Regions from separate parts of the Paenarthrobacter sp. NPDC092416 genome, predicted to be linked through region 2. Evidence: riboswitches for the same ligand, from Rfam matches in the RefSeq annotation. Region 2 holds a riboswitch; the other holds the start of a gene.
The links. Region 2 has a riboswitch for cyclic di-AMP ahead of ACIQC5_RS09030 (NlpC/P60 family protein). Riboswitches for the same ligand answer to the same signal wherever they lie in the genome.
Positions count from the first base shown of each region.

Region 1: linked by a shared signal. The riboswitch ahead of ACIQC5_RS17760 (hypothetical protein) and the one ahead of ACIQC5_RS09030 (NlpC/P60 family protein) in region 2 are both predicted to bind cyclic di-AMP.

Region 1 covers NZ_JBIVQG010000010.1:110,405-114,450, reverse strand. Annotated here, with positions in the region: gene ACIQC5_RS17775 (hypothetical protein) at 1-234, shown strand, start outside; gene ACIQC5_RS17770 (hypothetical protein) at 306-473, shown strand; gene ACIQC5_RS17765 (ATP-dependent DNA ligase) at 572-1,639, opposite strand; cyclic di-AMP (ydaO/yuaA leader) riboswitch at 1,871-2,019, shown strand; gene ACIQC5_RS17760 (hypothetical protein) at 2,025-3,362, shown strand; gene ACIQC5_RS17755 (PucR family transcriptional regulator) at 3,512-4,046, opposite strand, start outside.
Region 2 covers NZ_JBIVQG010000003.1:268,662-272,707, forward strand. Annotated here, with positions in the region: gene ACIQC5_RS09020 (universal stress protein) at 1-345, opposite strand, end outside; gene ACIQC5_RS09025 (FAD-binding protein) at 784-1,539, shown strand; gene ACIQC5_RS09030 (NlpC/P60 family protein) at 1,725-2,480, opposite strand; cyclic di-AMP (ydaO/yuaA leader) riboswitch at 2,484-2,677, opposite strand; gene ACIQC5_RS09035 (copper resistance protein CopC) at 2,827-3,459, opposite strand; gene ACIQC5_RS09040 (NCS2 family permease) at 3,572-4,046, shown strand, end outside.

The DNA of each region.
Region 1 (4,046 bases), on a different contig from region 2:
TGGCATATCGTGGCCGGGCTGGCCGCAATGGCCCTTGCCGCACCCTTGGGTAATGCCATGGGATTGAACTTCGTAGCCACCTTTATGTTCGCGTGCGTCGTGTTCGTCGCCGTAGCCATGTGGACGGAATCGAAAATCGCACGACGCCGGAGCGCAGCCGACGCCGCTGGCGCACCCGACGCCTCAGGAACCACGTCCGACCCTGCCGAGTCGGACGACGCAAAGCGGGATTAGCCTCTCCTTCGTTATCCAGAGCGCACCCGTAGCCACTGTTCCCTGCCGGCCCTCCGGACTACCTTGGGCACATGACTGAGCCACCAGTTGAACCCGGGGACCCCGGGGAACCCGACAAAATCCCTGATTCGAGCCTCGATGAGGCCGATATGGAGGTTGAGCCCGACGTCGAACTCCTTGAACCAGCACCCCCGGCCGACGACTGGAGTGATGAAGAGCCGGAGCTCGAAGACGGCTGACCGGTAGGCAGTTGCTCACCCGCTACGACGCCGCTGGCCAACAACTGAAGAGCGGGGAAGCAACTGAAAAGCGGAGCAGCAACGAAGCATGCCAGGGACTATGGCAACCGCAGGATCTCACCAAGGTCGTAGTCCACAGGTTCCTCAAGCTGGGAGTAGGTGCAGCTTTCCGGGGTACGGTCCGGCCGCCACCGACGGAATTGCGTGGTGTGCCTGAACCTGTCGCCTTCCATATAGTCGTAGGCGACCTCGATGACGAGCTCTGGACGCAGCGGTACAAAGGAGAAATCTTTGCCGCCGCTCCACCTGCTCTGCGCCCCCGGCATTCGGGACCCGGCAGTTGTCGCTTCTGACTGGTTGGCCCACTGACCCCAGGGATGTTCGCTGAGCTCGATGTGGTACGGCTCCAGTTCGGCCACGAGACTCTCCCTGCGGGCCATTGGGAAAGACGCCACCACCCCCACATGCTGCAGTCGACCGCCATCGTCATAAAGACCGAGCAGCATCGAGCCCACAACCTGGGCAGTCTTGTGCCACCGGAATCCCGACACCACGCAATCCGCCGTGCGCTCGTGCTTGGTCTTGAACATCACGCGCTTATTGGGCTGATACGTCCCGTCCAAGGGTTTGGACAGCACGCCATCCAGCCCGGCGCCCTCCAGTTGCACGAACCACTCCTGCGCCTTATCAAGATCCGCTACTGCGGGCGTCACATATACGGGCGGCTCCGCCTTGGCGAGGGCACGCTCCAAGGTGGCACGGCGCTCCGAAAACGGCCTGTCCATGAGGTTCTGATCTCCCAAGGCAAGGAGGTCGAAGGCGATCATGGAGGACGGCGTTTTCTCCGCAAGCATTCGGACACGGCTGTCGGCGGGATGAATGCGCTGCTGAAGCCCTTCGAAGTCCAGCCTGTTGTCCGCGATCAGGACAATTTCGCCGTCGATCACGCATTTGTCCGGCAGGTTCCTCCGGAGCGCCTCCACGAGTTCAGGGAAGTAACGGGTCATCGGCTTCTCGTTGCGGCTACCCAGGATGATCTCGTCACCGTCCTTGAAGACGATGGTCCTGAAGCCGTCCCACTTGGGCTCATGGTGACCAACATCAGGGATTGAGGGAACAGACTTGGCGAGCATGGGCGAGATCGGCGGCATCACTGGCAGGTCCATACGACAATGTCTACCTGCCGGTGCACGCCGAAGCTAGTCTTGGCGTTGGATATCTTGGCCAGAGTCCCAGATCCCGCACGAACCCCGTAGCCTAGGTCCTCAGCGCCACACGCTCCGACAGGCCTCCCGCCCGTTACGTAAACGTGACTTTGACGGCGGCCTCCTGTAACGTCGAAGAGCGACCCAACCCCAACTGGGCCGTTTCCGGGATGACGCCGAGCTCTGCCGCATCCCGGAGTTCCGCCAGACCCGCGGCAGAGACGGGGGACCCAGAGTTCCCGGGCCTGCATCTCCACAGGCCCTCGGGGTGAAGCCGCCATGTGCGGCCGGACGGCCTCGTCCGAACCCGACAGCTAACCTCGAAGGCGTTGAGAGGCAAACCACCATGTCCGCATCCATGGATCAGCCGCGCCGCGCCCAAGTGGCCAGCGAGCGCACCAAGCCAACCGGACGCCGCCGCGCCGAATTCAGCGCAGCCGTCACCTCCACATCTACTCCGGACACACCTGCTCCGGAACAGACAAGTACGACGCCGGAACCCGCCACTGAGGCCACGCCCACCATCGCGGCCCCCACCACGCGCGCGGCCGCACGCGCCGCCGAACGTGAGCGCATCGCACGGGCGGTGATTGACCCCGAGCCCAGCGCACCAGCCGAACCCGCGACGGCGGCCATCCCCATCGTCAAGGCCGCCGAAGAGCAGACGCCGACTCCGCAGCCGGTCACTACGGAAATTCCCGCTGTGGCTCCTGCTGCTGAGGAGGACCGCGTTTCCGAACCCGCGACGACCGCGATCCCAGTGATGGCACCTGCGGCAGAGCCGGCCACGGCGGCCATCCCGACGGTCTCGGCACCTGCCACACCGTCTCCGGCCCGGGCCACTTCACCCGCGCAGGTTGCTGCGGCCGCGACTGCCGCCGCCGCACTCGCGAGCCGGGAGTCCGATGAGCCGAATGCGCCGGAGCAGCCCCAGGCAGCCGAGATGCCTACTCGGAGGGCAGCTGCACAAGTGACCTCGCAATCAGCCACCTCGCAATCAGCGGCCACCAAGGCCGGCTTTGGCGCGGCGTCCTTTGCTGCTTCGCCGTTCAGCCGGGAGCCCTTGGCCGTTCTGAAGAAAGCCGCAACCGTTCGCGCCGTAAGCCAGCGGATGGCAGTTGTCGCCGGAGCCCTGGGCCTGGTTCTGACTGCCGGTTCGCTCGGCCAAGCCCTGGAATTGCCGTTCTTCGGCCAGGAAACACAGACCCCGCAGGCCAAGGACAGCAGTTCCGGCGAGTCCGAGGTTCCGTCCACTGCGGCCAGCGTCTCCCCCAGCGCATCGGCGTCATCTTCCTCCAGCCCCAGCGCTACCGCGGGCCAAGCTCTGGCCGACCCGACGCAAACCACGCAGGAGGCACATGCTGCAGTGACGTCGTCGTCCGTTCCGACGCCTCAAGTTTCGCTCGCGGACCCGGTCTGGGTCCCGTCAGCTGCGCCGTCTGCCGTCACTCCCGTACCGGGCGTCACCACACCGGTTCCCGTTGCGACAACTCCGGCGCCCAGCCCGGTCCCCAGCGACACGGTCACATCGACCCCGACGCCCACCGGCACGCCAACCCCTTCGCCGACGGAAACCGATGCCGCCAGGAAACCGAAGCCGACGGGTAGCCCGAGCGCAACCACACCCCAGTCTTCAGTGGATCTCGAGGGACTTCTGGACGCTGCCAACGAGGTCCTCAGGTGAGCACCCGCATGCCCCGAACCACCACTCACGTGGGGTGGCATGGCCGGTACTGCAGCGGCAGCCGGACTTCCTTGGTCCGTCGCCGCTCCAGTCGATGGGGTTGCCGCCGGATGAAGCCGTTCGGGCGCTGAGCCTGGCCTGATCCAGCATCAAATCCGCGGCCGCGTTGCCCAGCGCCGCGCCTTCAACGCCGCGTGCAACTCGAGCCGGATGGCACCGCTCAACGGGTCAGCACCGATGAGTTGCCGGATCCTGCCCAGCCGGTTGTAGATGCTGCTCCGGTGGAGGTGGAGTTTGGCAGCAACGTCCTGCACGGAGCCGTCATTGTCGTAGAGCAGCTCCAGCACCGGGAGCAATTCACCGTTGCGGTCATGGTCTTCCAGCGCACGATAGTGCACCGAGCCGGCGTCGTCCCAGCCTCCCGGTGCCTGCAACCTTTCGAACAATTGATAGACCCCCACGGAACGGCTGTCCACGAGCTCCCCCAGCGGCGGATCTACTGCCGCCGCCTGCGCCGCGAGCTTCGACTGGCGGTATGCTCCCGCGAGCTGCCGGATCACTTGGAATGGCTCGCTGATGCCCAAAATCACGCGGTCCACGGTCCGTCCCGCGCGTTTCGCCAGCTCCAATTGGTAATGCACCAAGACCTGCGCATGGTCCGCACGGCCACCTGATTCCCGGAAC
Region 2 (4,046 bases):
CAGGACACCGGAGGCGTCGCCGTTCTCCACTGAAGCATCGACGTCGATGGCGTAGCCGGAGACCTTTTCCATGGCCTGCTTGACGATTGCTTCGGCGCCCTCCCGAATCACGGAGTCATCAACCGTGGCGTAGCCGCCATCCAGCCCTGAGGCCGCAAAGATCGGCACCGAGTACGCCGTGACGATATGCAGCGGAAGCTGGCGGCGTTCGGCTTCACGTGCTGCCCAGACAAGGGCACATTGGCCGTGCTCGGAACCGTCCACTCCAACGACGATGCCGCCTGGCGCGACGGACTCTCCTTCGCCGTCCTGTGGTTCTTCAACGTGTCTGCCGTGCTGGTCCATGGGGCCCGCCTCCTCGCACTTACTGCCTGATGTTCCGGCCATTCTGCCAGAGGATCTACCTGCCGGTTTCCCTGACAGGCAGGCTGCCCGCCTACTCGGCAGTTCCCCTTGCATTTTCCGGGGATGGAGGATCCTTGGGATTCCCCTTCCAAGCACCACTATTCTCGGTTGGCAGGGCCGAATCAAGGCGCCGTTCGGCTATGTGGATAACGGTCCGGGCTCGTTTTGGGGCACCTGAATTCGCCGCAGATGAACATCGAAAAACACGCGGGCGCGGAGGCTATCCATGGCCGGAAAAGTTCTGTAGTGTTCGATTCACCGAATGGCCGGTGAATGTGTTCCAGAACACTACCGGCCATTTATTTGCGGCCGCTTGGGGAACTCGGACGCGATCCCACGCGATGCCTCAGGGCACACACGTCAAGGAGGAACCAAGCAGTGTCACTCACGCCTGATTCCGGCACGGAACGCACCACTACCGTGGTGATCGGCGCCGGGCTGTCCGGACTGGCTGTCGCCAGTGAACTCAGCCGCTACGGCGTAGGTTCCATTGTGGTGGACGGTCTGGGAGCCTTGGCCACGACAGGACCATCCCTCCACACAGGCATGCTGCAGCGCTGCGACGCGGCCGATCCCGCTGCCATGCAGGAACGCCACGAGATCCTCCGGCACCTGCGCAACTACGCCGCCAGCCACCACCTTGATGTCCGCAGCGACACACGAGCGGTCCGCCTGGACTTCCTGGGGGCAGAAACTTCCCTTCAGCTGGGCGCAGGGCTAGGCCCAGGAATGGGCGCAGGAATGACGGGACTATCCGTCAGCTCCGCCGTCGGACCAACCGCGGGCGCTCCCGCGACCCTCACCGCCGCCCTTACCGCCGGAGTGATGCCCGGGCTCCCCGTGGCAGGCTCCCGGCAGTGGGCCGTCCACACGGCCACGGGCGTCCTCTTGGCCGACCACATCGTGGTGACGCGCTGCGCCCAAAGCCAGTTGCGCCGGATGCTCGCCGAACTTGGCATTTCGATAGGCCAGAATCTTGCGGCAGCCATGCGCGCCGTCGGGATGCACCTGGTGGGTGTCGGGGAACTCATTACCCCCACACCGAAGGAAGTTCTCCGGCAGGCAAAGGCGGTCGGGCAGGCTATTTCCACCAGGGTGGCGCTCCCGGCAGGCCCGGGGATCGCGATCGCTTAGCGTTTCAACTGCCGCGAATCGCATAGTTTTTTCCAGCGCCACAGTCAGCCGATTTTAAGCGCAAAGGCCGGTGCCCTCGACGACATAAGTCCTCGAAGGCACCGGCCTTCAGTTAAAACTTGGCATAGCCAATGCACGGTGGAGCCAGTGTGCATGGTCGAGCCAATGCGCGGTGAAGCTACAGCTTATGCGCCTGCACGTACGTACGTGATGGGGCCAGTGGCGGTGAGCCAGCTGATGGGGTGGATACCCGTCTGGTTCCCGTTGATGCCACCGCTGATGGCCTGGCCGTTGCCGATGTAGATGGCTACGTGGCCGGACTGGACGATCATGTCACCGGGCTGGGGGTCGCTGACAACCTTGCCGTAGTTCATGAACTGCATGGGACCGAGGTCGCCAACCGGGATACCGGCCGAGCCGAGGGCCCTTTCGACCATGGCGGTGCAGTCCTGGAAGATGCCGATCTGGGCGTATGCCGAGGCGACCATGGCTGCGTTGATGCCGCCGACAGCCGGAGCTGCAGCAGGAGCCGTGGCGGCCGGAGCGGGTGCTGCAGCCTGAACGGTAGCAGTTGCGGCAGCCGTCTTGGCAACGGGAGCCGCTGCGACGGGAGCCGGCTTCTCGATGACCGGAGCCGCTACGGAAGCAACTGCGGGACGCTCGAAGTTGACGGTGGCAGTGGATGCTGCGGTGACAACCTGGTTGGGGGTTTCCGCAACGGTCTCGGCAACGGTTGCGGGGCTGGAGTCGCGCTGAACCGGGGTTTCAGCAGCGTGTGCAGCAATGGAACCGGTCAGGACGAGGCCCGAAGCTGCAGCGATCACAGCGGCCTGGCGACCTGCGCCGGAGGCGTTGCTGGCAACAGCCTTGGAGATGGAGATGAACGGATTAGGACGTACGCTGTCCGCCTTACGACGGCCGCGAAGAATGCGTGAAGACATGAAGTAGCCTCTCCCGATGCCTGCGAGGTTAGCTGTCGGATTCGGATGGGAGTCACCCGGCCACTATCACCACCGCTGTCAGCGGAAAGCTTCGTGGCTTCACCCCAAGACACGCTCGAAAGCGGTCCAAAATGGGTTCCCTGTCTCTGCCGTAGGTTTGTCTGCGAACGGATTCCGGACTGCGGCAGAGCTAGGCAATCAGGCCGGAAGTGCCCGGTTCATGGAACAGGCACAGATACAACGGTACGTGATGATCACTTCAAAGTCACATTTGAGTAACGAGAAGTTAAGATTGGGCGTGTCTTGGTGATCATTCTGAGACCTTCACGAGTAGGCCCGCAGGCCGCTATTCGGCGGGGTTTTCACCTTCTGAATCGCCGGTTGCCGCGAGTTTCTTACGGGCAGTGACACCGAGGAAGATCAGCAGGCCCAAGGCGACCACTGCGAAGCCGACGATGCTCCACGGGAACGGCTGTGAAGCGTCCGTTGCCGGTTCGTTATTTCCCGTCCCCGGCGCCGCTGTGCCCGCCGTCGGGACGCTCGCCGACGACGCCGAAGCAGACGGTGACGCAGCCCCCGAGCCGGTGCCCGCCGTCGTGCTTCCTGCAGTGGCGGTGAACGTAAAGGTGCCTTCGATGGGGTGCGAGTCGGAGCTGACCACGCGCCACACAACAGTGAATTCGCCCGCCGGAGCGCCTGGGCGGAGCTTCTGCGTCACCACGTTGTCCACGATCTCGACGGCGCCGTCCGCCCAGTTTTCGCCGCCAGCCGTAACAGTGACGCCCGAGCCGATAGCCAGCGGGCGGTTGCTGAACGTAATCGATACCGACGCCGGTACTTCCGCCACTGTGGCACCGTTCGCCGGAGCCGTGGACTCGGCGACGTCGTGGGCAGACGCCGGAGCGGCAGCAAACAGCACCGCGGTTGCGAAGGTGAGAGCGGCGACTATGGCGGCCAGAAGCGGGCGGATGTTACGCATGGGGCGATGACTCCTAGTGTTGGCTTCCTTACAGACTAGGCGAATCTCCCGGACGAGCCCTCCGGGAGGCATAGGATTTGAGAGCAAACTCCCCCGATCCCCGGAGACCTTCATGCTTAAACAAGGTTCTGCAATCGACCGCTACTTCAAGATTTCCGAGCGCGGATCCACGTATTCGCGGGAAATCCGTGGCGGCTTCGCGACCTTCTTCGCCATGAGCTACATCGTGGTCCTCAACCCATTGATCCTCTCCGGGGCGGACTCGAGCGGAGCATCCCTGGGCTTCACAGCAGTGGCGGCGACAACGGCGTTCGTCGCAGGCATCCTGACCATCCTCATGGGCGCCTGGGCCAAGCACCCTTTTGCCGTGGCCACCGGCCTTGGGGTCAATGCGTTCGTCGCCGTGACGGTTGCTTCCCACCCCGAACTGACCTGGCCGGACATGATGGGGCTCGTGGTGCTCTCCGGCGTCACCATGCTGATCCTGGTCCTCACCGGCTTCCGGACCGCCGTGTTCAAGGCCGTCCCCGAAGCGCTCAAGACGGCGATCGTGGTGGGCATCGGCTTGTTCATCGCGCTGATCGGCC